Regions from separate parts of the Paracoccus sp. DMF genome, predicted to be linked through region 2. Evidence: riboswitches for the same ligand, from Rfam matches in the RefSeq annotation. Region 2 holds a riboswitch; each other region holds the start of a gene.
The links. Region 2 has a riboswitch for cobalamin ahead of E3D03_RS01205 (ABC transporter substrate-binding protein). Riboswitches for the same ligand answer to the same signal wherever they lie in the genome.

Region 1 (7,060 bases), on a different contig from region 2:
CATGCCGGTACTCGGCAGCCTGATGGGCATGGATGCGGCGCATTACGGCATCTGGACCGGCGCGACCATCCACGAGGTGGCGCAGGTCGTCGGCGCCGGCTTCCAGCACGGGGCCGAGGCCGGCCAGGCCGCCACCGTCGCCAAGCTGAGCCGGGTGATCCTGCTGGCGCCGATGATCCTGACGCTGGGTGCGCTGGCCCGCCGTCGCGGCGGCAGCGCCCATGGCAGCGCGCCCACGCCCTGGTTCGTGCTGGGCTTCATCGCCGTGGTGCTGCTGAACAGCGCCCTGCCGCTGCCCGAGGGCGCCAAGGCCCAGGTCGTCACCCTGACCTCGTCCCTGCTGACCGTGGCGCTGGCCGCGATGGGGCTGGAAACCGACCTGCGCAAGCTGCACGCCAAGGGCATCCGGCCGCTGGCGCTGGGGGCGCTGGCCTGGCTTTTCATCTCGGGCCTGGGACTTGCCCTGGTCGGGCTGGTCTGAGCCATTGATCGCGCGGGCCGGCGGCCCTAGGTAGAAAGCGACCCTGCCGACCGGAGCCGCCATGCAGCCCGCCGACACCCGCCCGATGACCCGGCGCGAAACCGAGGTGCGCCGCTTTGCCCGCGCGCGCTTCGGCTTGCGCGGCACCTTGGCGCTGCATCGCCACGCGCTGGGGCTGGACCTGTTGCGGGCGCCGGTCAATGTCATGCTGTCGCCGGTCTTCCTGCTGACGCGGCTGGCGCCGCCGCTGTTGCGCCGCTTGGGCGCCACGCGGGCGGCCGGTTGGATGGCGCGGCGGCGGATCTTCCTGCCCTCGGACCTGTCGCACCATATCGCGCAGGACCTGACGGGTTTCATCGCTGCGCTGGACGCCCAGGGGCTGGGCCCGCGGGCCCCGCCCGAGGCCGTCGCCCGCGCCACGGCCGACTATGCCGAGACGCGCAATGCCGTGTCCGAGATCACCACCTCGATCCTGGTGCTGCTGGCGGGGCTTTTGCTGTTTCACCGTGCGACGCCGGGCGTCATCTCGCTGGCCGTGCCGCTGGCCGACATGCGGGCGCAAAGTCAGGCGATCCAGGATTTCGCGCTGGGAAGCTGGGCCGGCGGGCTGTGGTACGGCATCTTCCCGCGCGAGCTTTCCACGCTCGAAGTGATCGCGACCGGGTTCGGGCTGGCGGTGCTCGCCTCGGTGCTGACGACCTTCGCCGGGCTGATCGCCGACCCGCTGCAACTGGCCGCGGGCACGCACCGGCGCCGGATCATGCGGCTGCTTGCGCGGCTCGACCGCGCCGCCGAGGCGCCGGCGCTGGAGCGCGAGCACCTGCTGGCCCGGCTGGGCGACCTGACCGATGCCTGCCTGAGCCTGTGGCGCAGCCTGAAGGGCTAGACCTTGCAGATAGAATTGCCGCCATCGGCCAGCATCGCCGTGCCGGTGACGAAGCTCGCGTGGTCGGACAGCAGGAACAGCGCCGCGCGGGCGATCTCCTCGGGCCGGGCCATGCGCTTCAGGGCATGCAGGCCGGCGATGAAATCCGCCGTGTCGGGGTTGGTCGCGGCATCGCCCGCCATCTCGGTCAGGGTGCCGCCGGGCAAGAGCGCATTGGCGCGGATGCGCTCTGGGCCGTAATCCACCGCCAGCGCCTGCACCAGCCCGATCAGCCCGGCCTTGGCCGCGGCATAGCCGCCCATGCCCGGCAGCACCGCGGTATGGCCGATGAAACTGCCGGTAAAGACCAGCGCGCCCCCGCCCCGCGCCAGCAGCGCCGGCACCTGCGCCCGCGCGGCCAGGAAGGCGGCGGTCAGGTTGGTGGCGATCAACCGCTGCCATTCCGCGTCCGGGATCTCGTGCACCCGCGCGCCCGAGCCGATCTGCCCGGCATTGTTGAAGGCGCCGTCGAGCCCGCCGAAGCGCTCCTGCGCCAGCGCGACCAGCGCCTCGGCATGGCCGGGCGCCGTGACATCGCCGGCCAGCACCGCGACGCGGCCCGCGCCTTGATCGATTCGGGCTGCGAGGTCGGCAAGCCGATCCTCGCGCCGGGCCGAGATCACCAGCCGCGCGCCCTCGGCCGCGAAGATCTGCGCCGCGGCCGTGCCGATGCCGCTGGAGGCGCCGGTGACGATGAAGGTCTTGTCCTTGAGCAGCATCCTGCTTTTCCCTTGCTTGTTGCGGGGCCAGCATGGGCCGGGGCCTGAAGCGGAACACCCGGTTTCTTGCGCCGGTAACCGGGTGTTCGCGTTAAGGTCCCGCATGCGGGTAATTGTCCACAGGGACACCATATCTCTGTGGATACCCCCGGAACCGACACTATATGTGGTTGACGACCGGGCGCGCTCATGGCTTACTGGGCGGGTCATGGTTAATCCGGTTTCGGCCGGGAGACGAAGAGGGAAGCCGGTGCGAATCCGGCACTGCCCCCGCAGCTGTAAGCGGTGAGCGACGCTGGAACGCCACTGGGAAACCGGGAAGGCCAGCCGAGCCGAGACCTGCGAGTCAGAAGACCTGCCATGACGCTGAAAGGACGACACCGTGCGGCGGGCGCGGGGCTTGATCGGCGCGATGGCCTGGCCATCGGCCCGGCCCTGTGCTGCCCACAGCAATAAAAGGAGCAGAGGCATGTCCATCACCGTTTATTCCAAGCCCGCCTGCGTGCAATGCACCGCCACCACCCGCGCCCTGGATGCGCGCGGCCTGGACTATCACCTGGTCGACCTGACCGAGGATGACGCGGCGATGGAACTGGTCACCTCGCTGGGCTATCGCCAGGCGCCGGTCGTCGTCGCCGGCGAGGCGCATTGGGCCGGCTTCCGTCCCGACATGATCGGCCGCCTGTCCTAAGGCCATGGCCGGCGGGGGCGATCTGGTCTATTTCTCCTCGGCCTCGGGGAATACGGCGCGTTTCGCGGCACGGCTGGGCCTGCGCGCCCTGCGTGTCCCGATCTCGCCCAAGGACGCGATGCCGGCGCCGGCCCGGCCCTATGTGCTGATCTGCCCGACCTTTGCCGATGGCGAAGGGCGCGGGGCTGTCCCGAAGCAGGTCATCCATTTCCTGAACGATCCCGACCGCCGCGCCGGCTTGCGCGGCGTCATCGCCACCGGCAACCGGAATTTCGGGGCGACTTACGCCTTGGCCGGCAGGGTGATTTCTGACAAGTGCAACGTCCCCGTGCTGTATCGATTCGAGCTGGCGGGGACTGATCTGGACATTTCCCGCGTGCTGGCGGGGCTCAACAAATTCTGGGGGACGGAATGCTTGACGATGGCGTAAAGGCCGAGCTCGACTATCACGCGCTGAACGCGATGCTGAACCTTTACGATGCCGACGGCCGCATCCGCTTCGACGCGGATCGCAAGGCCGCGCGGCAGTATTTCCTGCAGCATGTCAACCAGAACACGGTGTTTTTCCACAACCTCGACGAGAAGCTGCGCTATCTGGTCGACGAGGGCTATTACGAGCCCGAGGTGCTGGACCAGTATTCCAAGAACTTCCAGCGCGCGATCTGGGATGCCGCCTATCAGAAGAAGTTCCGTTTCCCGACCTTCCTGGGCGCGTTCAAGTATTACACCAGCTATACGCTGAAGACCCGCGACGGCCAGCGCTACCTGGAACGCTATGAGGACCGCGTGGTCATGGTCGCGCTCGCGCTGGCGCGCGGCGACGAGGGCCTGGCCATGCGCTTCATGGAGGAGATCCTGTCGGGCCGCTTCCAGCCGGCGACGCCGACCTTCCTCAATGCCGGCAAGAAGTCGCGCGGCGAGCTGATCTCGTGCTTCCTGCTGCGGCTGGAAGACAACATGGAGTCGATCGGCCGCTCGATCAACTCGGCGCTGCAGCTGTCGAAGCGCGGCGGCGGCGTGGCCTTGATGCTGACCAACCTGCGCGAGGCCGGCGCGCCGATCAAGGGCATCGAGAACCAGTCCTCGGGCGTGATCCCGGTGATGAAACTGCTGGAGGATTCGTTCAGCTATGCTAACCAGCTGGGCGCGCGTCAGGGCGCGGGCGCGGTCTATCTGAACGCGCATCACCCCGACATCCTGCGCTTCCTGGATACCAAGCGCGAGAACGCCGACGAGAAGATCCGCATCAAGACGCTGAGCCTTGGCGTGGTGATCCCGGACGTGACCTTCGAGCTGGCGAAGCGCAACGAGGACATGTACCTGTTCTCGCCGCATGACATCCAGAAGGTCTATGGCGTGCCCTTCTCGGAAATCTCGGTGACCGAGAAATATGCCGAGATGGTCGACGACAAGCGCATCAAGAAGCGCAAGATCAACGCGCGCGCCTTCTTCCAGACCCTGGCCGAGATCCAGTTCGAAAGCGGCTATCCCTATATCATGTTCGAGGACACGGTGAACCGCGCCAACCCCGTGCATGGCCGCATCACCATGTCGAACCTGTGCAGCGAAATCCTGCAGGTCAACGAGGCCAGCGAGTTCAACGAAGATCTCAGCTATGCCCACCTGGGCACTGATATTTCTTGCAATCTCGGCTCGCTGAACATCGCCGCGACCATGGACGGCCCGGACCTGGGCGCCACCGTCGAGGCGGCGATCCGGGCGCTGACCGCGGTGTCGGAAATGTCGGCCATCGACGCCGTGCCCTCGATCCGGCGCGGCAATGACGAGGCCCATGCCGTGGGCCTGGGCCAGATGAACCTGCACGGTTTCCTGGCGCGCGAGCGCATCCATTACGGCAGCCCCGAGGGGGTCGAATTCACCTCGGTCTATTTCGCCGCCGTGGCCTATCACGCCATCCGCGCCTCGAACCTCTTGGCGCAGGAGCATGGCAGCACCTTCAAGGATTTCGAGAAGTCGAAATACGCCGACGGCTCGTTCTTCGACAAATACACCGAGCGCGACTGGCTGCCGACGCTGCCGGACGTCGAGCGGGTGTTCGAGAATGTCACCCTACCCACGCGCGAGGATTGGGCGGCGTTGAAGGCATTGGTCATGCAGCACGGGCTTTACAACCGCAACCTGCAGGCGGTGCCGCCGACCGGCTCGATCAGCTATATCAACAATTCGACCAGCTCGATCCACCCGATCGTCGCCAAGATCGAGATCCGCAAGGAAGGCAAGATCGGCCGGGTCTATTACCCCGCCGCCTTCATGTCGAACGAGAACATCGAGTTCTATCGCGACGCCTATGAGATCGGCCCCGAGGCGATCATCGACACCTATGCCGCCGCGACCGAGCATGTTGACCAGGGCCTGTCGCTGACGCTGTTCTTCCCGGCCGAGGCGACGACGCGCGACATCAACCGCGCCCAGATCTATGCCTGGAAGAAGGGCATCAAGACGATCTATTACATCCGGCTGCGCCAGACCGCGCTGGAAGGCACCGAGGTGCAGGGCTGCGTGTCCTGCACGCTGTGATCGGCCGTAGCGGTGGGGGCTGTCTGCCCCCACACCCCCGAGGATATTTGCACAAGAAAGAAAGGTTCTTCGGATGAAGGATCACGCGCTCCAGGCTCCCTTGCGGGCGATCAACTGGAACCGGCTGGAGGACGAGAAGGACCTGGAGGTCTGGAACCGGCTGACCGTCAACTTCTGGCTGCCCGAGAAGGTGCCGCTGTCGAATGACGTGCAGAGCTGGGCCACGCTGCGCCCGGCCGAGCGCGAGTTGACCATCCGGGTTTTTACCGGGCTGACGCTGCTCGACACGGTGCAGAACACCATCGGCGCGCCTTCGATGATGCCCGATGCGCTGACGCCGCATGAGGAGGCGGTGCTGTCGAACATCAGCTTCATGGAGGCGGTGCATGCGCGGTCCTACAGCTCGATCTTCTCGACGCTGTGCCTGACCAAGGAGGTGGACGAGGCCTTTCGCTGGGCCGAGGAGAACCCGCATCTGCAAGCCAAGGCCCGCACCATCGTCGAGAAATACGCGGCCGGCGCCGATCCCTTGAAGCGCAAGATCGCCTCGGTCTTCCTGGAGAGCTTCCTGTTCTATTCGGGCTTCTATCTGCCGATGTACTGGTCCTCGCGCGCGAAGCTGACCAATACCGCCGACCTGATCCGCCTGATCATCCGCGACGAGGCGGTGCATGGCTATTACATCGGCTACAAATACCAGCGCGGGCTGGAGAAGCTGGGCGCCGAAAAGCAGCAGGAGCTGAAGGATTTCGCCTTTTCGCTGATCTTCGACCTTTACGAGATCGAGTCGCGCTATACCGCCGAGCTTTACGACGGCATCGGCCTGACCGAGGACGTGAAGGCCTTCCTGCATTACAACGCCAACAAGGCCTTGCAGAACCTGGGTTATGAAGCGCTGTTCCCGCCCGCCGCCTGCGAGGTGAACCCGGCGATCCTGGCCGCGCTGTCGCCCGACAGCGAGAACCATGACTTCTTCAGCGGCTCGGGCTCATCCTATGTCATCGGCAAGGCGGTCGCGACCGAGGACGAGGACTGGAACTTCTAGGCTGCGGCCCGGGCGCGGCGCTGCGCCACGGCCGAGCAGACCAGCAGTTGCGTCATGTGATAGATCATCACCGGCAGCACGGTCGCCCCGACCGTCGCCGCCGGGAAGATCGCATAGGCGATGGGCAGCCCCGAGGCGAGGCTTTTCGTCGAGCCGCAGAAGAACAGCACCGCCTGGTCGGCCGGCGGCAGGCGGCAGGCGCGGCCGGCGGCGGTCATGATGCCCATGGCCAGCGCCAGGAGCAGCGCCACCACCAGGAAGCACAGCACCAGCCCCGAGGCCGGGATGCTGGACCAGATCCCCGCGACCGTGCCGGCGCCGAAGGCGGAATAGACGATGAGCAGGATCGAGCCGCGGTCCACGATCATGGTCAGGAACCGGTGGCGCTGGACGAAGCTGCCGATCCAGGGCCGCAGCACCTGCCCGACCACGAAGGGCAGCAGGATCTGCAGCGCGATCTTCTGCACCGCCTCGAAGCTGACGGCCGCGCCCTCCTGGTGCAGGATGCGCGCGACCAGCAGCGGCGTCAGCACCACCCCGACCAGGTTCGAGACCGAAGCGGCGCAGATCGCCGCCGGGACATTGCCGCGCGCGATCGAGGTGAAGGCGATCGAACTCTGGATCGTTGAGGGCAGCACCGCCAGGAACAGCAGGCCCAGCG
Region 2 (7,060 bases):
AGGTCGGCCTTGGTCGCCGGGGTGTCGCCGACCTGGATCAGCATCGCCATGCCCATGGTGTAATGCGGCGAGCATTTGATGCCCCAGATGCCGGGCGCATCCAGCGTCACCGCGATTTCCTCATCGATCTTGCCGATGAACTTCGCGCCGCCCTCGGGGATCATGCCGGCGATGCTGGCGGCATTGTGGCCCGGATCGGCGGCGATGAACTTCACCGTATCGCCGGGCGCGATCACCAAGTATTCGGGCTCGAAGGGCATCGGGCCGGTGGTGTTGCGGTTCAGCATCCTGACCTCATGGGTCTCGGCCAGGGCGGCGGCGGGAAGCAGGCAGGCCAGCAGGGCGGCACGCAGCAGCATGGTTTGTCCTTTCACGACAGACGCTGGAAGGCGAAGACCGGGCGGCCGCCGCCGGGATGGGGGATCAGTTCGGCCTCGACCCCGAAGATCCGACGGATCAGCGCCGGGGTCAGGGTTTCGGCGGGCGGTCCCAGGGCCACGCAGCGGCCGGCCTGCATCACCAGCACCCGGTCGCAGCGCAGCGCGTGATGCAGGTCGTGCAGCGCGATCACCGTGGTGGTGCCCAGCCCCGCGACCAGGTCGAGGATGCCAAGCTGGTGGCGGATATCCAGGTGGTTTGTCGGCTCGTCCAGCAGCAGGATGCGCGGCTGCTGCGCATGGGCGCGGGCGATATGGACGCGCTGGCGCTCGCCGCCCGACAGCGTGGACCAATCGCGCGCGGCCAGATGCGCCATGCCGACCGCCTTGAGCGCGGCGGCAACCGCCGCGTCGTCCCCGGGCCCCCAGGGCCGCAGCGGCCCAAGCCAGGGGGTGCGGCCCAGCTCGACCGCATCCTGGACCGAGAGGCGGTCGCCGGTCTCGGCCGACTGCGCCACCAGCGCCAGGCGCTGCGCGATCTGGCGGCGGCGCAGCCGCGCCATCGGCTGGCCCTGCAGCCGGATCTCGCCGCTGTCGGGGCGGACCAGCCCGGCCATCAGGCTGAGCAGCGTCGACTTGCCCGAGCCGTTGGGTCCGACCAGGCCCAGCATCTCGCCTGGGCGCAGGGCCAGGCTGACATCGGCGACGATGTCGCGGCCGGCGATGCGGCGGCGGGCGCGGGCGACCTCCAGCACCGGCGTCATCGCTGCCTGCCCCGGACCATGACCACGGCAAAGGCGGGCGCGCCGACCAGCGCGGTGATGACGCCGATGGGCAACACCTGGCCGGGCAGGACGACGCGGGACGCCACGTCGGACAGCACCAGGAACACCGCGCCCGCCAGCGCCGTCGCCGGGACCAGCCGGGCATGGCGGCTGCCGACGAGGAAGCGCATGGCATGCGGCACGACCAGCCCGACAAAGCCGATGGCCCCGGCGATCGAGACCATGACCGCCGTGATCAGCGCCGCCGTGCCGATCAGCACCGCCTGCGTGACGCGCAGGTCGATGCCAAGCGCGGCGGCGCTCTCGGCGCCGAAGGTGAAGGCGTCGAGCGCGCGGGCGTGCCACAGCGTCACCGCCAGCCCCAGCGCCGCCACGGGCATCGCCAGCCAGGTGTCCGGCCAGCGCACGCCCGAAAGATTGCCCAGCAGCCAGAACATGATGCCGCGCGCCTGCTCGGCGCTGGCCGATTGCGCGATGATCAGCGCGGTCAGCGCGTTGAACATCTGCGAGCCGGCGATGCCGGCCAGGATGATGACGCCTGCGCCGCGCAGCCCCGTGCCGCCGCCCGCCATCCGCGCCAGCGCGGCCACCAGCGCGAAGGCGGTCAGTGCGCCCGCGAAGGCCCCGGCCGACATGCCGACCAGCCCGGCGCCGAACCCCGCGACTGCGATCAGCACCGCCCCGGTCGAGGCCCCCGCCGAAATGCCCAGCAGATAGGGCTCGGCCAGCGGGTTGCGCAGCAAGGCTTGCAGGATCAGCCCCGAGAGCGCGAGGCTGGCGCCGCCGCAAGCCGCGACCACGGCGCGCGACAGCCGGTAATGCCAGATCACGCTGGCGTCGATCGGGTCGGGCGCGGCCGAGGAAAGCCCCGCCTTGACCGCCAGCACCTCGATGACGGTGGCAAGCGGGATCCGCGTCTCGCCCACCACCGTGCCGAAGATCAGCGCCGCGACCAGCGCCGCTGGCGCCAGCCACAGCCAGTCCCGCCTGCGTCCGGCGGTCGCGGCGCGCACCTTCATTTCAGGTCGAACCCGACCAGCGCATCGGCCAGTGATTCCAGCGCGTAGATCGTGCGCACCGAGGGGTCCATGGCATTGGCCGGCAGGGTGACGATGCGGTCATGCCGGACGGCCTGCATCTGGCGCGTCACCGGATCCGAGGTCAGGAATTCGCGCTTGACCGCGATGTCGTCGGCCGGAAAGCGGCGGCGGTTCATCTCGGCCGCGACGATGAAGCTCGGCTCGGCCTTGGCGATGGTTTCCCAGCCGACGGTCGGCCATTCCTCTTGCGAGCGCACGACATTCTTCACGCCCAGCTTCGACAGCATCCAGCCCGGCGCGGCGTTGACGCCGGCGACATAGGGGTCGATCTCGATATCGGCCGAGGAATACCAGAACACGCCCGAGACATCCGCCGACAGGCCCAGACGCCTGGCCTTTTCGACCGCGCCGGCCTCGCGCGCCTTCAGGTCCGCGACCACCTCGGCGCCGCGGTCCTGGACGTCGAAGATCTGCGCCAGCTCCTCGATGCCCTGATAGAGCAGCGCGGTGTCGAACATCACGCTGCGCGCGCCGTCCATGCTCTGGCTGTTGTCCTTGCCGACGCATTCGGTGGGCATGATCCAGCTGGGGATCTTCGCGTCGTCGAACATCTCGCGCGTGCCGACCGCGCCCTGCGGGCCGATCATCCATTCATAGGCGGTGACGACCAGCTCCGGTCTCTTGGCCAGCACGCTCTCGAAGCTGGGGGCGTTGTCGGCAAGGCGCTCGACCTTGGCGTCGGCTTCCTCGAACTCCGGCAGCACCGGGTTGACCCACAGCGCCGTGCCCGCGACCTTGTCGGCCAGGCCCAGCATATACAGGATCTCGGTCGTGCTTTGCCCGACGCTGACCACGCTTTCGGGCGCCTTGTCGAAGGTCACCTGATGGTCGCAACTGGTCAGGGTCAGCGGGTATCCGGTGCCCGCCAGCGCCATCGGCGCCAGGGCGAAGGTGGCGGCAATCGCCGTGGTGTATCTCAGCATGATGGTCCCTTCCGCTGCATCATGGGCAGGCGCAGGGCATGGACAGGCATGCAGGGCAGGCGGTGCCGGCAGCAAACCCCGTCCGGGCCCACCGCCCGGGTTGGTCATTGCGCCGGCAGGTCTCCTGACTGACGGGTCACGGCAGGGACGCGGCCTTCCCATGGCGCGGGGCCACAGTGGCTGTTTCGCATCCTGCTCGCCGCCTACAGTTGCGGGGGCAGTTCCGGTTCGGGGCCTTGACCCCGACGGATTCCCTTTCAATTCCTTGCGGAAACCGACGCTTCGCCATAGCGTCCCGCGCCCGCGCTGGCAAGGCCGGGAAGCCGGGCCGGCGGAAGCGCGGATTTCATGGATGGGGCCAGGCCGTTCGCGCTTGCCTTGGTGCTTTCCCCCGTCAGCGACCCCGCAGACCCGCGATCACCCGATCTGCCATGCGGGCGCAACGGGCGCCGTCGAAGGGAAAGACCGTATCGAAACCGCCGCGCAGCCGCGTCTCCAACGCCTGGCGCAGCCGGCGACGGGCGCGAAACAGCCGCGTGCGCACGGTGATCGGGTTCAGGCCCAGGTCGCGGGCGATGCTCGGGATCGGCTGGCCCTCGACCTCGTGCAGCAGGAAGGGCAGCCGCAGTTCGGGCGGCAGGCGGCTCAGCGCCTCTTCGAGCAGGCCGCGGATCTGGTGGCGGGCGGCGCCGGTCTCGGCGGTCTCGGCGCCGGGGAATGCCAGCACATCGGCCTGGGGGCTGGTCTCATCACTCACGCTGTGGTCCTTGTCGGGGCGCCGGCGGCGGGCCTGCATCCGGGCGGCATTGATGGTGATCCGGCTGATCCAGGTGGAAAAGCGCGCCTCGCCGCGAAAGCCGTCCAGATGGGTGAAGGCGGCAAGATAGGCCTCTTGCACCGCCTCCTCGGCCTCGGCGTCCGAGGGCAGGATGCCGCGGGCAATGCGAAACAGGCGCGGGTTCATCCGCCGCACCAACTCGCGGATCGCCGCCTCGTCGCGGGCGCGGGCTGCGGCGACCAATTGCCAGTCGGGGTCGCCCTGCGCCTTGGCAAGGGGGCGGGCGCGGATCATGTCGCGCCCTCCGCCTCGGTCCGGCCGCTGGCGAGGATCGCGTCGAGGCTTGGGAAAGCTGCCAGAACCTCGGGCATCAGATCCTCGCTGTCCGCCGCCATGCCCTTCCAGCCGGGGTCGCCGGGCCGGCCCACCACGATCCGCTCGACCATCGCGGCCATTTCATGCGGCTGGCAATAATAATCGTAGACGCCGGGCAGGGTCAGCGTGACCTCGAACGCCTGATCCGGCAACAGCAAACCGCTGTCCCAGGGCTGGGCGCCGGCCGGAATGCGGCGTTGGCGGTCGAATACGGCCGGGTGATAGGCGGTGGCGGTATGGCTGTTGCCCGGATCGCGGTTCACGAAGCGCAGGACCGCGCCCGGCGCCACCGCCAGCCCCTGGGGCGAGAACCAGACCCTTTCACCGCGCGGGGTGCCGCGCATGGCGATCTCCTCGGGTCCAGCGGCCTTGCCGGCGCCGGCAAGCGCGCCAAGGGCGACGAGACCGCCGCCCAGGACCAGCAGATGGCGGCGGCTGAGCCTCATTGCGCCAGCCTGTCGCGCGCGCCCGCGTCGTGATACAGCACGACATGGGCATGGGGCTTCTCGACGCCCGGATGGCCGGCGTTGTAATAGATGTCGACGCTGGTCACCCTATCCTCGCCCAACGGCAGATCGTTGAAACCGCTGCCATTTTTCAGGTCGTCCAGCGGCACCATATAGACCGTCGCCGAAAGCTTGCCGTCATGGTCATAGGCCAGGAACGGCCCGGCGGGCAGGCTGGCCGGATCGACGTAAAGCGTGCCGAGGCCGGGGATGAAGTCGGGCAGCGCGACCAGCTTGCTGACCTGGGCAAAGGGCGCCGCCGGCGGCGCGGTGGTCGAGGCCGTGTCAGCCCAGGCCATGCCCGCGGTGGCAAAAGCGGCAAAGACGAGCGGGACGATGATACGCATGTCGTTTCCTTTCCGATCCGAGCCCGTCACCAGGGCTCATGCCGGATTGGATGCAGGTTTCCGGGAAATGTTCCCGCGGTAGTGAAAGAATTCGCTTCGGGATCGGCCGCGGCGCCGCTTGCGGTCCATACCTGCGAGAGCCGCCGGGATCAGCGCGCCGGCAAGGCCGCCAGGGCGGCGGCAAGAGCCGCCTCGCCGGGTGCGCAGGCGCGTTCGATCTCGTCCCGCTCGGCGCGCGAAAGGGCGTTGAGGCGCGACGGGCGCCGTTGCGGCATGGCGGCGGCTCGCTCCAGCCAATCAGGTGCGATGTCGATGCCCAGGTGCCGGCCCAGCCGTTCGATGTTCTCGCGCGGATTGCGGCACAGCTCCTCGTGGCGCAGGACCATCGGCCGGGCGTAGCCCAGGCCCTGCAGTCCGCGGATCGTCAGCGCCGACCAGAAGGCGCCGGCCTCTGCCGGGCTGGGACGGCGCGCGACGATGCGCCGGATCGCCCGGCCTCCGCCAAGCGCGGCGACCACGCTCCAGGCCGCGCCGCGCCCGAAATGCCGCCGCGGATGCAGCAGGTCCAGGCCCAGCGGCCCCAGCCTGCGCCAGCACCAGATCGCCAGCCGCGCGGCGGGATAGTCGCGCATCGACAGGGCCGTGTCCGGCCCGCCGCGCGCCAGCAGCACCAGCGCCGCATCGGGAAACATCGCGCGCAGCGTGGCCGAGGCCACCAGCGAGCCGCCGGAGCGCTCGACCCAGATCTCGCGGGGGCCGAGCCGGTCCGCCATGGCCTGGAAAAGCGCGCGGTAATGCGCGGCCAGCGGGGCCGGGGGCCGCGCGCGCATCGGTTCGGCCAGCGCGTCGAACAGGGCATCGGGCGCGTCGGTCAGATGCGGCAGCGTCACGGCCAGGATCGGCGGGCAATGCCACGGGTCATGCGCGGGCGCGGCGACCCGGCCATAGAGGAATTCGGACGGCGCGGCATCGGGATTGGCCACCTGGGCCATGGCGCGCGAGGGCGTCGCCAGATGCGCCCAGAACCGCGCGCCGTCCGGATGCGCCGGGCGAAAGGCGTTGTGCCCGACGGCGGCGAACAGTTCCGAGACGGACAGCACCGCCGGATGCGCGTTCAGGATCTGCGACACCAGGGTCGAGCCGCAGCGGGCCGAGCCCAGGATCAGCGCGCCGCGCATGGCGCTTACTCGGCCCCGGCGCGGATGGCGGCGATCATGCGCTCGACCGCCGCATGGGCCAGCACCATCGGCTTTTGCCGGGTGATCAGATCCAGCCGGTCGATGGCCGCCAGCGCGACGATGCCATGCACCGACAGCAGCAATTGCTCGGCCAGCAGGCGCGGGTCGCCCTTGGGCTGCAGCGCCGCGACCGGCTGGGTGATGCGGCCGATCAGCCCGTCGATCTGGGCCAAGTACCAGTCGGGGAGGGTGTTCGAGATGCGCGGCCCCTCGAATAGCGCGCGCCAGACCGCGCGGCGGTCCAGCATGAAGGTGACATAGACCTCGGCCAGCGCCAGCAGCCGCGCGCGCGGATCGGTCTCGCGCACCGCATCCACGGCGATGGCCAGATCGACCAGCGCCTGCCGGTTCACCTCTTGCAGCACGGCATGCATGCTGTCGAAGAGGTTGTAGATCGTGCCCGGCGTGGTCTTGACCGCGCTGGCCAGGGCGCGGGCGGTCAGCGCCGCCGGGCCGCCCTCCTCCAGCAGCAGCTTGGCGGCCTCGATCGTGCGGGTCCGCAATGCGTCGTGATCGTATTGTCTGGGTCTGGCCATGGCGTTCCTGAACTATGTTCAAAAACACGCTTGACAGGAATCGACGGCCTTGTCAAGGTTAGTGAACATTGTTCAATAATGGTACGAGAAGATGC
Region 3 (7,060 bases), 230 kb from region 2:
TCACCGGCACGATCTCGTCGGCAAAGACCCCGGCCGCCTGCGCCGCCTCCCAGCGGGCCTGCGAGCGGGCGGCAAAGGCGTCCTGGTCGGCGCGGCTGATACCGAAATCGGCGGCCACGTTGTCGGCGGTCTGCGGCATCGAGTCGATGCCGAACTGCGCCTTCAGCGCCGGGTTGACGAAGCGCCAGCCGATGGTGGTGTCATAGACCGCGTTCGAGCGGGAAAATGCGCTTTCCGCCTTGGGCATGACGAAGGGGGCGCGGGTCATGCTCTCGACCCCGCCGGCGATGACGAAATCGCAATCGCCCGCCTTGATCGCCCGGGCCGCCATGCCGATCGCGTCCATGCCCGAACCGCAGAGCCGGTTCACCGTGGTCCCGGGCACGCCGATGGGCAGGCCGGCCAGCAGCACGGCCATACGGCCGACGTTGCGGTTGTCCTCGCCCGCCTGGTTGGCGCAGCCATAGATCAGGTCATCGACGGCCGCCCAGTCCACGCCCGGATTGCGCGCCATCAGCGCCTTCAGCGGCACCGCCGCCAGATCGTCGGCCCGGACCTGGGCCAGCGCGCCGGCATAGCGTCCGATGGGGGTGCGCACCGCGTCGCAGATGAAGGCTTCCTGCATCCCGCTTTCCTTTGTGTTCGTGAAAGACCGGCGATTCTCCCAATTCGCCGACCGATTGGTCAGCTTATAGCGCGGCAAACATCACAGATAAAGCAAAACTTGCGGCTTTCTGTGATGTTTTGTCGCATGCCCATTCAAAGCTCTGGAAAGACTGGCAAAAATCAGGCCATTCCGACCAGCCGGGCTTGGGTCAGCGCGGTCTGGGCCGGCAGCGGACCGTCGACGCCCTCGAACCGGGCGGCGATGTGGCGCTCGGCGCCCGGAGTCAGCCGGGCATAGAGCCGGTCGAACAGCGCGCGCGCCGCCCCGCCCTGCCAATCCCCCGGCAGCGCCTGGGCCGGCAGGCGCGGATCGCGCAAGAGGACATGGCGATAGGTCTCGACCAGCAGAAGCCGGATCACCAGCGCGGTCTCGTCCGGCAGCGGGTCGGCGGTTTCGACCGGCGAGAACCGCGCCAGCATGTCGCGATAGCGCGCCTGCAAGGCAGACAGGTTCCAATAGCGCGCCACCTCGGCCAGCGGCTGCGGATCGCCAGCCGGAAAGACCAGCGCGCCCGGCGGCACCGGCTGGCCGCGGTCCGGGCGGATGAAGACGCCGGGCGCCATCTGGCCCAGCCGCAGGTGGCGGGCCTGGTCCTCGGGCAGGTCGGGGGCGTGCAGGATCTGCCAGCCACGCGCCGGCGGGTCGGGCGCATAGAGCAGCGCCGCCGCGCGCTGGAACTCCTGCCCGGCCGAGGCGTCCAGCCGGTAATAGCTGCGCCGACCGGCCCGTTCGCCGCAAAGCCGCTTGGCCGCCACCAGGCGCGAGACGGCGGTGCGCACCAGCGATTCGCTGATGCCGACGCGGTCGCAGATCTCGATCAGCGTGCCGGTCCACAACACGCCGCCGCGCGGCACCACGACATCGCCATAAACGGTGACGATGAACGAGGCCGAGCGCAGCTCGGTCCCGGCCAGAATACTGCGGATCAGTTCCTCGGGCGTCATGCCTCGCATAAACCGCATCCGCCGCCGAAACGCAAACGGGCGGCCGCGGCGGCCGCCCGTCCGGTTGCGCTGGCCAAAGGCTCAGACCTGGTCGCGGCCCGAGGCCAGGATGCAGAGCAGCGTGATGACCGCCGCCGCCAGCAGGTAATAGCCGACCGAGGCCATGCCGTGATGCGTCTGCAACCAGGTCGCGGCATAGGGCGCCAGCGAGGCGCCGAAGATGCCGGCGAAGTTGAAGGTGATCGAGGCCCCGGTATAGCGCACCCGCGTCGGGAAGGGCGCGGCCAGCGCCGCGCCAATCACGCCATAGGTCAGCCCCATCAGGAACATGCCCAGGGTGATGAACAGATAGATCGAGCCCTCGTTCTGCGCATCGCCCTGCATCAGCGGCGCCAGCAGGAACGAGAAGGCGGCGATGGCCACCGTCACGCCGATCAGGAAGCCATAGCGCCCGATCCGGTCGGCGGCCTTGCCGGCGATGGGGATGGCGATGCCGAAGACGACCGAGCCGAAGATCTGCATCGCCAGCGCGTCCTTGAACGGGATCTGCAACACCTTGACGTTATAGGACAGCAGCCAGGCCGAGCAGATGTAGAACAGCACGAAGGTCACCAGCGCGACGAAAGTGCCCAGGAACAGGCTGCGCTTGTGGTTGCGAAAGACCTCGGCCACGGGGACCGAGACGCGCTCTTCCTTGGCGATGGCGCGGGCGAATTCCGGCGTTTCGGTGATCGACAGCCGCACCCAGAGCCCGATCACGATCAGGAAGATCGACGACAGGAAGGGCAGCCGCCAGCCCCAGGCCAGCAGATCCTCCTGGCTGATGAAATGCAGCATGGCCCAGAAGAAGCCCGAGGACAGGAACAGCCCCAGCGGCGCGCCCAGCTGCGGGAACATGCCATACCAGCTGCGCTTGCCGGGGGGCGCGTTCTCGGTCGCAAGCAGCACCGCGCCGCCCCATTCCCCGCCCAGGCCGAAGCCCTGGCCGAACCGGCACAGCGCCAAGAGCAGCGGCGCCCAGACCCCGATCTGGGCATAGCTGGGCAGCAGCCCGATGATGACGGTGGAGATGCCCATGGTCAGCAGCGCCGCGACCAGCGTGACCTTGCGGCCGATGCGGTCGCCGAAATGGCCGAAGACCACGGCGCCGAAGGGCCGCGCGAAGAAGGCGATCGAGAAGGTGGCGAATGACGCCAGCAGCGCCGTCATCGGGTCCGAGGACGGGAAGAACAGCGTCGGGAAGATCAGCACCGCCGCGGTCGCGTAGACGTAGAAATCGAAGAATTCGATGGTGGTGCCGATCAGGCTGGCCGTCAGCACCTGAACGGGCGAGTTCAGGGGTTTCTGCCGGCTCGCGGCAGCACCCGAATGGATATGTGTCATGGTTCTTGTCCGCAGATAGTCAAGGGAGGCGTCGCGGCCGGCGGAACGGGCCCGACGCGCCCCCATAGCGCAGGAAGCCGCAAGGCGAAAGGGCACCCGCGCCGGCCGGCTTCAGGGCAAGAGCAGCAGCGACCAGCGCCGGCCGTCATGGGTCAGCTGCATGCGCGACAGCGGCCGGACGCCGATGGCGCGGGCGGCGGCCAGCGGCGCGCCCAGCACATGCACCAGCGCCGCCTGGATCGGGGCCGGATGGGTCACGGCCAGCAGGTTGTCGCCCCCCTGCGCCCGGTCCTGCAACCAGCGGGCCATGCGCTCGACCACGGCGGCGAAGCTCTCGCCGCCATGCGGCGCCGCATGGGGGTCGTCCTGCCAGCGGGCGAAACCCTGGGGGTCCTGGGCCAGCACCTGCTCGGGGGACTGCCCGGCCCAGGCGCCATAGTCCATCTCGGCCAGCGCCGGGTCGGGTCGCGCAGCCAGGCCCATAGCCTCGGCCGTCTGCACCGCGCGGCGCAGGGGCGACACGCGGGCCGGACCCGGCCGGGGATGCGGGCCGGGCAGCGCGAGATCGTCACCCGGAAACACCGGCCGCGCCGGGGCCAGCGAACAGATCAGCAGGATGCGGCTTGCCATGGCGCCAGATTGGCCGCGGCGCCGGGCGGGCGCAAGTTTGCTTTGACATTTGCCGCTCTGCAGCGCAGCTTGCCCGGCATTGCCCAGTCGCGGGAAGCCGGTGGAACTCCGGCACGGTCGCGCCACTGTAACCGCGCCCATCAGGGGCGGAAGTCAGACCCCGAGCCCGGGCATGTCAACATCCCAACCGGACGCGTATCCGAAGGAGCATTGCGATGGCCTATACCGAAGCCACAGACGATTTCCGCAGCCGCCCGATTCCCTTGGGCGAATGGGCGCCCTGGGCGATCTTCGCCGGGCTGGTCATGCTGCTGGCGCTGTATTTCGTCAGCACCGAACAGGGCGCGGTCGCGCTTCTCGACGGCACCGGCGTGCATGAATTCGTGCATGACGCGCGCCACCTTCTCGGCTTTCCCTGCCACTGAGGAGCAGCCCCCATGACAGGACGTTATCTGGTGCTCGGCATGATTGCCGGGCTGATCGCGGGTGTGCTGGCCTTTGGCGTCGGCAAGGTCTGGGGCGAGCCGCCGGTCGCCGCCGCCATCGCGCTGGAGGAAGCGGGCGCGCCCGCCGCCCCCGAACACGCTCATGACCACGGCCACGACGCGCCGACCGCCGCTGCCACGGCCGAGCCCGAACCCGCCGGCCATTCCCATTCCCATGGCGTGGGCGAGGGCATCAGCCGCGCCACCCAGGCCGGCATCGGCCTGCTGACCGGCATGGCGGTGTTCGGCGCCGGCCTGGGCGGGCTTTTCGCGCTGGTCTTCGCCTTCGTGCAGGGCCGGTTCTCGCATCTGGGCGCGCGGGCGACGGCGGGGGTGATGGCGGTGCTGGGCTATGTCTCGGTCGTGCTGGTGCCCTTCCTGAAATACCCGGCCAACCCGCCCGCCGTGGGTCATGGCGAGACCATCGGCCTGCGCACGCAGATGTTCTTTGCCATGATGGCGCTGTCGCTCATCGCCATGGTGATCGCGGTGGCAGTGGCGCGCAGCGGCCGCGACCGCTGGCGCGCCGGCATCCTGGGCGGGCTGGCCTATCTGGTCCTGGTGGTCGTCGCCGGCCTCGTCCTGCCCGCCATCAACGAGGTGCCGGCCGGCTTTCCGGGCGACCTGCTCTGGCAGTTCCGCAGCGTGTCGCTGGTGATCGTGGCAATGCTCTGGGCCGGGATCGGGCTGATCTTCGGCCAGCTCGTGCAAGGGTCGCTGGCCCGTGACCCGGGCTTGCGGCAGCGGCTGGCCTGATCCCCTGCGGCAAAATGACAGGGCGCCGGCGGGTCCGGCGCCTTTTTCGTTCGGCTCCGGCGTGAAAACCACGGCCGCCGCCGCATGCGGGCCGGGCCAGACCCCTTGACAGCCGGGGCCTGGTCGCGCGAACAGGTGGCTGCTTCGGTTCCGGCGCCTTGCCGGATGAAAAGGGAAGCCGGCACGCCCCTTGGGCCAATCCGGCACTGCCCCCGCAACTGTAGGCGGCGAGCAACGGTCGACGATGCCACTGGGACGCTCCCGGGAAGGCCGGCCGAAGCGACGATCCGCGAGTCAGGAGACCTGCCGAGGCGTTCACCCATTCCCGGCGCGGGGCGCACCGGGAAAGCGGCCGTTCCGCAGAGGTGACGCTCACCCCCCGGCGGGCGGGCCGATCGGCCTGTTCGAAGGGCAGTTCTGCAACCCGCGGGCTGCGGCCCGTGCCCGGAAAGGTCAAGGCATGTTTCGGACCCGAGCTTCCATAATGACTCTGGCGGCGGCGCTGGTGCCGGCCGTCGCGGCGGCGCAGGAGGCCGTCATCCTGGATCCCGTGATCCTGTCGGCCGGCCTCAGCCCCATCGCCAGCGATGCCTATGGCCGCGCCTCGACCGTGCTGACCGCCGAGGAGATCGAGGCGCGCGGCCTCGCCACCGTGCAGGACGCGCTGCGCAGCGTGCCGGGCGTGGCCGTCACCTCGACCGGCGAGACGCTGACCAAGCTGCGCATCCGCGGCAGCGAACCCGGCCACGTCCTCGTGCTGATCGACGGGGTCAAGGCGAACTCTCCGGCCTCCGGCGACTATACCTTTTCGGGCATGACCGCCGCCGATATCGACCGGATCGAGGTGCTGCGCGGCCCGCAATCGGCGATCTACGGCTCGAACGCGGCCGCGGGCGTCGTCTCGATCACCACGCGGCGCGCGCGCGGGGCGGGATTCCGCTATGGCGGCGGGGTCGAGATCGGCGGGCTGGGCACCCGCGCGGCCAACGGCCATGTCAGCTATTCGGACGCGCGCAGCGAACTGGTGCTGTCGCTGGAATCGCGCCATGTCGAGGGCGAGGATGCCTCGCGCTCCGGCGGCGACCGCGATTTCAACGACCGCGACACGATCGGGCTGCGCGGCCGCTATGACCTGACCGAAAGCGTCAGCGCAGGCTTCGCCCTGCGCCGCAGCTGGCAGGAATACGGCTATGACCTTGGCAGCTTCGTGCCGGTGCCCACCCCCGACGACTACCTGATCGACGCACCGCTGACCGCCGACCGGAACGAGGTCTTCGGAACGCTCTGGATCGAGGCGCAGGCGCTGGACGGGCGGCTGTCCAACCGGCTGACCGTTTCGGGCACCAATCAGGACACCCTGTTCCTGAACGACGGCGCCTATGACTATGACGACGCTGCCCGCCGCCGCGGCGTGCAATATCTGGGCAGCTGGGCCATCGACGGCGCCGATCTGGCCAGCACCCGCCATCGCCTGAATTTCAGCGCCGCCACCGAACGCGAAACCTATCGCAGCTCCTATGCGCCCGGCGGAATCTATGAACGCGACACGACCGCGTTGGCGCTGGAATATCTGGGCAATCTCGACCCGGACATCGACCTGCAGGCCGGCATCCGCCGCGACCTGAACGACGGCTTCAAGGACGCGACCTCGTGGAACCTGTCGGCCGGCTGGCAGGTGCCGGGCCAGGACATCCGCCTGCGCGCGGCGGCGGGCCGGGCCGTGGTCAATCCTGACATGTTCCAGCAATTCGGCTATATCCCCGGCTCTTACGCGGGCAACCCGGACCTGCGCCCCGAACGCAGCCTTGGCTACGAGCTGGGCGCCGATCTGTCCTATGCCGGCGGGCGGGGCACGCTGGGCGCGACCATCTTCCACAGCGATGTCGAGGATCTGATCACCGGCTCGGGCGAGACCTCAGTGAACCTTAACGGCACCAGCACGCGCAAGGGCTTCGAGGTCACCACGGCCATGCAGGTGACGGACGCGATCCGCATCGGCGCCGACTATACCTATACCGACGCGCGCCAGCAGGATGGCAGCCGCGTCGCGCGCGTGCCCCGGCATCAGGTCAACCTGCGCGGACAGGCGGATTTCGCGGCCGGCCGCGGCGGCCTGTCGGCGGAACTGCGCTATGTCGCGGGCAGCTACGACGAGGAATGGTACAACACCGCCTGGCCCGATACGCCGGCCACCA
Region 4 (7,060 bases), on a different contig from region 2:
CGGGGCCCGTTTTCTGGGGACGGCGGCTTACTGCTGCGGCGCGGGCGGCGGGCCCATCGGCTGCCCATTCACGCTGATCTGGCCGCCTTCCGGCATCTGGATGTCCCAGACCGCATCGCCGCCCTCGCCCGGCTTCGACATGGCGCGGGCCATGCGCAGCATCATCAGCGGCTGCGCGGCCTCGTCCTGCGGCGCGGCGGCCAGCGCCGATTCCAGCGTGTCGAGCCCGCTGGCCGAGACCAGCGCCGCGCCCACCGGCGCCGCGCCCGGACCGACCGCCACATCGGCGCGATAGTCGATCTGGTAGCCGTCGCCCTTGATCTGCGAGGGCGCCAGTTTCAGCATCGCCTTGCCGCCGGGCAGCAAGGCCTGCTGCATCTGCTCGGGCGACAGCCTGGCCAGCGGCTCCTCGGCATTCAGATCGAAACTTTCGATCAGCAGCTTTGCCGGCGCCGCCAGGTCGAAGTCCGAGGCGGCGAAGTCCAGCGACACCTCTTGCGGCAGGATCGGCGCGACCCAAGGCGGCAGCACGCCCTCGGGCACGGTCAGGCCGGAAAGCACCAGCTTCTCGGCCAGCCGCCCGTCCGGCACAGCACCGCTGAGCCCCAGGCCCAGCGTGGCCGAGGCCAGGCCGAATTCGCCGATGGGCGAGCCGATCTTCATGTCGCGGATCGCCATCTCCAGGCTCAGGTCGTCCCACAGCGGCATGGCGGCGGCCAGCCGGTCGCGCAGCCCGTCCTGCGACTGCTTGATCTGCGCCTCGGACGGATGGGCAACGAACCAGGCCAGAAGCGACAGCATGCCATCCGAGCGCGCGCCGGCCATCAGCCCCTTGCCGTCATAGCCGGGGGCCGACACCTCGATCAGCATCGGCGCGCCGCCGGGGCCGGACATCAGTTCCTGGCTTTGCTTCAGGTCGGTGGCGGTGAACGTCATCGCCTGGTCCACGCCGCCCGCCTTGCCGGCGGTGCCGGTCATTTCGACCTCCATCCGCGCCGTGGTCTGGTGGTCGCGCGAGACGACCTGCGGCGCGGCATCCGGCGCGGGCGCGACGGGCATGCCGTCCGGCCCCACCGCTTCGGGCGGGGCATATTGCACGGAATCGATGACGTAATCGGTCATCACCGCCTTCTGCTCGCGGAAGCCCTTCAGCGCCGCGTCCCAGGTGCCGGTGGATTGCACCTTGGCGGTGCCCTTCTGCTCGAACATCTTCGGCACCACCACCGACCAGCTGAGCACCTGGTCCTCGCTGACGCCCCAGCTGCCGTCGCCATTGTCGGTCAAGGCATAGGTCAGGGGCGAGACGGTGATCTGCGCTTTGGCATCCGGCACCTGCGCCAGAAGCGGCGCCGGGTCGATCTTCAGCTGGTAGCTGTCGCCCTGCGGGGTGACGCTGACCACGCCCTCGGTCGCGCCCAGGTAGGTCTGCAGGACGCCGGTCAGCCGCGCCGCGCCCTCGTCGGTCGCCGGCACCGCCCAGGCGGCCGAGACCGGCCCCAGCGCCAGCAGCGCCACAAGTCCTTGTCTGAAATGGATCATGAATATTCCTCTCGCACGCAGGCAAAGCCGTTCAACGTCGTCAGATGAGCCGATTCCGGCCTAGAACTCCACCCCCGGCTGGGCCTTGATGCCGTCGCGGAACGGATGCTTCACCATCTCCATCTCGGTCACGAGATCGGCGGCGGCGATCAGTTCCGGCTTCGCATTGCGCCCGGTCAGCACGACATGGGTCATCGGCGGCTTTTCGTCCTGCAGAAAGCCCAGCACCTCGTCCAGGTCCAGGTAGTCATAGCGCAGCGCGATGTTGATCTCGTCCAGCAGCACCATGCGGATTTCGGGGTCGCGGATCAGTTCCTTGGCCTTGTCCCAGCCGGCGCGGGCGGCGGCGATGTCGCGGGCCTTGTCCTGCGTCTCCCAGGTGAAGCCCTCGCCCATGGCGTGGAACTGGCACAAATCGCCGAAATGCGTGGTCAAGAGCCGGCGCTCGCCGGTGTCCCAGGCGCCCTTGATGAACTGCACCACGGCGCAGGGCATGCCATGGGCGATGCAGCGCAGGATCATGCCGAAGCCGGACGAGGACTTGCCCTTGCCCTTGCCGGTATGGACGATGATCAGGCCCTTTTCGCCCTGCTTTCCGGCCATCATCCGGTCGCGGGCGGCCTTGACCTTGGCCATCTTCTGGGCGTGGCGGGCGTTGTCGTCGGTTTCCATCGGGACTCCTTTGCTTGACAAGCGGGGGCCGGCAGCGCAGAGCATGAGGCGCGCCGGTTCCTGTCCTATGACAGGTGAAAAGGGAATGCGACGGGTGAAAGCCCGAAAGCAGCCGCCCCCGCGACCGTGACCGGAAAGGTCGCCCGATGCCACTGGCCCGCAAGGCCGGGAAGGCGGGCGCCCGTGGGCGATCAGCCCGAATCCGCAAGCCGGGAGACCTGCCGCGCAACGAAGGATTGACCGGCGGACGGGGTGTTCCTGCTGGGGTTCGGGCGCCTGCGCCCTGCCTCATGCCGCCATGACCAGGGGACTTGAGGCATGACCGTGACGCTGCATGTCTGCATCACCTGCCGCGCCGGCGAGCCCGTCGTCGACGGCCAGCCCGTGCCGGGACAGCGCCTGATGGCGGCGCTGCTGCGCCACCCCGATCCGGCGGGCGTGGTGATCCGCCCGGTCGAATGCCTGTCCGCCTGTTCGAACGGTGCCGCCATCGCGCTCTCCGGCCCCGACCGCTGGACCTATGTCTATGGCCGCATGGAGGCCCAGGACGCCGCCGAGATCCTGCAAGGCGCCAGCGCCTATGCCGCCACGCCCGACGGCATCGTGCCATGGCGCGAGCGCAGCCCGATTTTCCGCAAGCGCAGCATCGCGCGCATTCCTCCCCCCTTGGCCTCCCGACTGGATGAATCATGACCGACCTGACCAAGACCCCCGTCACCGTCATCACCGGCTTCCTGGGCGCCGGCAAGACCACGCTGATCCGCCACCTGATGGCGAACCCGCAGGGCAAGCGGCTGGCGGTGCTGGTCAATGAATTCGGCACCATGGGCGTCGATGGCGAGATCCTGAAATCCTGCGCCGATGCGAATTGCCCCGAGGAGAACATCCTCGAGCTTTCGAACGGCTGCATCTGCTGCACGGTGGCCGACGACTTCATCCCGACGCTGGAAAAGCTGATGGCGATGCCCGCGCGGCCCGACCACATCCTGATCGAGACCTCGGGCCTGGCGCTGCCGAAGCCGCTGCTCAAGGCCTTCGACTGGCCGGCGATCCGCTCGCGCATCACCGTGGACGGGGTGGTCGCGCTGGCCGATGCCGAGGCCGTGGCCGCCGGCCGCTTCGCCCCGGACGAGGCCGCGGTCGCGGCCCAGCGTGCCACCGATCCCGGCCTGGACCACGAGACGCCCTTGTCCGAGGTGTTCGAGGACCAGATCGCCTGCGCCGATATCGTGCTGCTCAGCAAGGCCGACCTGGCAGGCGCGGACGGGCTGGCCGCCGCCCGCGCGGTGATCGAGGCCGAAACCCCGCGCCGCCTGCCGATCCTGCCCTTGACCGACGGCATCATCGACCCGCGGCTGATCCTGGGCCTGGCGGCGGCGGCCGAGGACGACCTCGCCGCCCGCCCCAGCCATCACGACGGCGCCGATGACCACGAACACGACGATTTCGATTCGGTGGTGATCGACCTGCCGGAAATCGCAGACCCCGCCGATCTGGCCGCCCGCATCCAGCGGCTGGCGCGCGAGCAGAAGGCGCTGCGGGTCAAGGGCCATGTCGCCGTCGCCGGCAAGCCGATGCGCCTGCTGGTGCAGGCGGTGGGCGAGCGCGTGCGCCATCAGTTCGACCGGCCCTGGGGCGATCGGCCGCGCCTGTCGCGCCTTGTCGTCATCGCCGAGCATGACGACATCGACGAAGCCGCGATCTGGGCGGTTCTGGTGGGTTAGATGCACGTCGTTTTCCGCGAAAGCCGGGGGCTCGAGGAAACCGAGACCCCCACCGATCCCGGCCAGACCCCGGCCGATCTGGTGGTGCTGTCCTATTCCGACAGCGACCTCGGCGCCTTCGCGGCCGGCTGGCATCGCGCCCAGGGCGGCCTGCCCGCGCTGCGGCTGCTGAACATCTCGGCGCTGCGCCACCCGGTTTCGGTCGATCAATATGCCGATGCGGTGCTGTCCCATGCCCGCGCCGTGCTGGTGCGGCTGATCGGCGGCGAGGCCTATTGGCCCTATGGCATCGCCACGCTGCAAGACCTGGCCCGCCGGCAGGGCATCGCGCTGGCGCTGCTGCCCGCCGACGGCCGCCCCGATCCGGTGCTGGAGCGGTTCTCGACCCTGCCGGGCGAGACGCTGCGCAGCCTGTCGGCGCTTTGCGACCAGGGCGGCGCGGTGGCGGCGCAGATGGCGCTGGCGGAACTGGCGCGGGCGGCGGGGCTGGACGCCGCGCCGGTCGCCGGCCAGCCGCAGGTGCCCGACTTCGGCTTCTACGACCCCGACCGGGGCGTGACCGACCGGCCCGAGCCCGGGGTGCTGGTCAGCTTCTATCGCAGCTACCTGACCAGCGCCGACCTCGGCCCGGTCGATGCGATGATCCGGGCGCTGCGCGCGGCGGGCCTGCCGGCCAGCGGGGTCTTCGCGCCCTCGCTGAAGGCGCCGGGCTTCGCGGCCTGGCTCGCGCCGCACTTGGCCGATACGCGGGCGGTGGTGAACCTGACCGCCTTTTCCGCGCGCGACGATGCCGGCGCCACGCCCTTCGACGCGGCGGATTGCCCCGTGTTCCAGGTCGCGCTCTCGACCGCTACGCGGGACTTGTGGGCCGCCGAGGATCGCGGCCTTTCCGCCGCCGATCTTGCCATGCATGTCGTGCTGCCCGAGGTCGACGGCCGCATCTTCCTGGGCGCGATCAGCTTCAAGGCGGCCCAGCCGCGCGATCCCGACCTGCAATTCGCCCGCCTGGTCCACGCCCCCGACCCGGTGCTGGTCGCGCAGGCGGCGGCGCGGATCCGGGCGCGGCTGGCGCTGCCCGCGGCGCGGCGGGCGGTGGTGCTCTCGACCTATCCCGGCAAGGCGCATCAGCTGGCCCATGCGGTCGGGCTGGACGCGCTGGCATCGGCGGGCGCCATGCTGGGCCTGGACCACGCCGGGCTGGCGCACAGGCTGCTGACCGAGCGCATCGACTGGCCCGCTGCCGACTACCGCGCCGCGCTGGCGACCCTGCCGCAGAGCCTGCGCGACGATCTGCATGCGGCCTGGGGCCCACCGCCCGAGAGGCTGGGTTTCGCCGCCATCCGCCACGGCGCCGACCTGATCGCGCTGCAGCCCGAACGCGGCGCGGTACAAACCCGCGCCGACGACTACCACGACCTCGGCCGCACCCCGCGCCACGAATACGTGGCCTTTTACCTGTGGCTGCGGACCCAGGCCGAGGCCCTGGTCCATATGGGCGCGCATGGCACGCTGGAATGGCTGCCGGGCAAGTCGGTGGCGCTGTCGCCGGCCTGCTGGCCGCAGGCGCTGCTGGGCGACCTGCCGGTCGTCTATCCCTTCATCGTCAACGATCCGGGCGAGGCGGCGCAGGCCAAGCGCCGGCTTTCCGCGGTGACGCTGGGCCACCTGCCGCCGCCGCTGGTCGCGGCCGAGATGCCGGAGAACCTGGCGCATCTGGAACGGCTGCTGGACGAATATTCGACCGCCGACGGGCTGGACCCGCGCCGCCGCGACCGGCTGATCGGCGCCATCCGCGACGAGGCGCGCGCGGCGGGCGTCGAGGCCGACCTGGGCCTGCCGCCCGCCGCCGCCGCCGCCGAGGCGATCCCGTTGATCGACCGCTTCCTCTGCGATCTCAAGGACAGCCGCTTCGGCGACGGGCTGCACGTCTATGGCGCCGCGCCGGGCGAGGCGCAGGGGCTGGCCCGCGCGCTGGCCGGGCGGCCGGTCGCGCCGGGCCCGTCGGGTTCGCCCGCGCGGGGCCGGCCGGATGTGCTGCCGACCGGGCGCAACCTGTTTTCCGTGGACCCGCGCGCCGTGCCCAGCCGAAACGCCCATGCCCAGGGGGTGAAGCTGGCCGAGGAGCTGCTGCGCCGCCACCTGCAAGACCACGGCGACTGGCCGCGCGGGCTGGTCGTCGACCTGTGGGGCAGCGCCACCATGCGCACGGCGGGCGAGGAATTCGCCATGGCGCTGCATCTGGCGGGGCTTGCGCCGCGCTGGGATGCGGGCTCGGGCCGGGTCGCCGGCGTCGAAGTGGTCCCGCTGGCGGAACTGGGCCGGCCGCGCATCGACCTGACGCTGCGGGTCTCGGGCCTGTTTCGCGACATCTTCCCGGGTCTCGCGCAGCTGTTCGAGACTGGCGCCGCCGCGCTGGCCACCCGCGACGAGGCGCCCGCGGACAACCCTTACCTGGCGCGCGCCCCCCGGGTCTTTGGCCCGAAGCCCGGGCTCTATGGGATGGGCATCGGCGATCTGGCCGAGACCTTCACCGCCGAGGCGCGGGCAGCGGCGGGCGAGGCCTGGCTCGCCGCATCCTCGCATGCCATCGGCGCCGACGGGCGCATCTCGCACCGGTCGCAGGCGCTCCGCGACAGGCTGGCCGGGGCCGACGCCTTCGTCCATGCCCAGGACCTGCCGGAATCCGACCTGCTGCTGGCCGCCGATTATGCCGCGCATGAGGCCGGTTTCGCCGCCGCCATGGCGCGGATCGGGGCCGCGGTCCCGGCGCTTTACCATCTGGACGCGACGCGGCCCGACGCACCGCGCGCCCGCACCCTGACCGAAGAGATCGCCCGCGTCACCCGCGCCCGCGCCGCCAACCCCGCCTGGGCCGACGGCATGATGCGGCACGGCTTTCGCGGCGCGGCCGAGATCGCGGCGACGCTGGACCATATGGCGGCCTTCGCCAATCTGGCGGGGGTGGTGCCGGGACATCTGTTCGACCTCTATCATGCCGCGACGCTGGGCCGGCCCGAGGTGGTGGCGTTCATGGCGCGGGAAAACCCGGCCGCGCTGGACGCAATGCGGGCGCTGTTCGCGCGGCTCTTGGAGGCGGGCCTCTGGGTCAGCCGGCGCAATTCGGT

Region 1: linked by a shared signal. The riboswitch ahead of nrdH (glutaredoxin-like protein NrdH) and the one ahead of E3D03_RS01205 (ABC transporter substrate-binding protein) in region 2 are both predicted to bind cobalamin.
Region 3: linked by a shared signal. The riboswitch ahead of E3D03_RS00100 (TonB-dependent receptor plug domain-containing protein) and the one ahead of E3D03_RS01205 (ABC transporter substrate-binding protein) in region 2 are both predicted to bind cobalamin.
Region 4: linked by a shared signal. The riboswitch ahead of E3D03_RS07295 (DUF1636 domain-containing protein) and the one ahead of E3D03_RS01205 (ABC transporter substrate-binding protein) in region 2 are both predicted to bind cobalamin.

What each region holds. Positions count from the first base shown of each region.
Region 1 covers NZ_SOKV02000010.1:88,517-95,576, reverse strand. Annotated here, with positions in the region: gene E3D03_RS08305 (YeiH family protein) at 1-481, shown strand, start outside; gene E3D03_RS08300 (DUF6635 family protein) at 543-1,367, shown strand; gene E3D03_RS08295 (SDR family oxidoreductase) at 1,364-2,125, opposite strand; cobalamin riboswitch at 2,318-2,503, shown strand; gene nrdH (glutaredoxin-like protein NrdH) at 2,595-2,816, shown strand; gene nrdI (class Ib ribonucleoside-diphosphate reductase assembly flavoprotein NrdI) at 2,821-3,246, shown strand; gene nrdE (class 1b ribonucleoside-diphosphate reductase subunit alpha) at 3,228-5,354, shown strand; gene nrdF (class 1b ribonucleoside-diphosphate reductase subunit beta) at 5,428-6,399, shown strand; gene E3D03_RS08270 (bile acid:sodium symporter family protein) at 6,396-7,060, opposite strand, start outside.
Region 2 covers NZ_SOKV02000001.1:238,815-245,874, reverse strand. Annotated here, with positions in the region: gene E3D03_RS01220 (pseudoazurin) at 1-359, opposite strand, end outside; gene E3D03_RS01215 (ABC transporter ATP-binding protein) at 371-1,141, opposite strand; gene E3D03_RS01210 (FecCD family ABC transporter permease) at 1,138-2,181, opposite strand; gene E3D03_RS01205 (ABC transporter substrate-binding protein) at 2,178-3,185, opposite strand; cobalamin riboswitch at 3,282-3,479, opposite strand; gene E3D03_RS01200 (RNA polymerase sigma factor) at 3,580-4,257, opposite strand; gene E3D03_RS01195 (plastocyanin/azurin family copper-binding protein) at 4,254-4,784, opposite strand; gene E3D03_RS01190 (hypothetical protein) at 4,781-5,191, opposite strand; gene E3D03_RS01185 (sulfotransferase) at 5,341-6,369, opposite strand; gene E3D03_RS01180 (TetR/AcrR family transcriptional regulator) at 6,375-6,965, opposite strand; gene E3D03_RS01175 (3-oxoacyl-[acyl-carrier-protein] synthase III C-terminal domain-containing protein) at 7,057-7,060, shown strand, end outside.
Region 3 covers NZ_SOKV02000001.1:11,766-18,825, forward strand. Annotated here, with positions in the region: gene pcaF (3-oxoadipyl-CoA thiolase) at 1-625, opposite strand, end outside; gene E3D03_RS00075 (PaaX family transcriptional regulator C-terminal domain-containing protein) at 787-1,620, opposite strand; gene E3D03_RS00080 (MFS transporter) at 1,693-2,994, opposite strand; gene E3D03_RS00085 (histidine phosphatase family protein) at 3,106-3,624, opposite strand; cobalamin riboswitch at 3,716-3,784, shown strand; gene E3D03_RS00090 (CbtB domain-containing protein) at 3,840-4,049, shown strand; gene E3D03_RS00095 (CbtA family protein) at 4,062-4,865, shown strand; cobalamin riboswitch at 4,994-5,191, shown strand; gene E3D03_RS00100 (TonB-dependent receptor plug domain-containing protein) at 5,350-7,060, shown strand, end outside.
Region 4 covers NZ_SOKV02000009.1:15,141-22,200, reverse strand. Annotated here, with positions in the region: gene E3D03_RS07305 (YdgA family protein) at 28-1,539, opposite strand; gene cobO (cob(I)yrinic acid a,c-diamide adenosyltransferase) at 1,600-2,211, opposite strand; cobalamin riboswitch at 2,249-2,452, shown strand; gene E3D03_RS07295 (DUF1636 domain-containing protein) at 2,530-2,904, shown strand; gene cobW (cobalamin biosynthesis protein CobW) at 2,901-3,935, shown strand; gene cobN (cobaltochelatase subunit CobN) at 3,936-7,060, shown strand, end outside.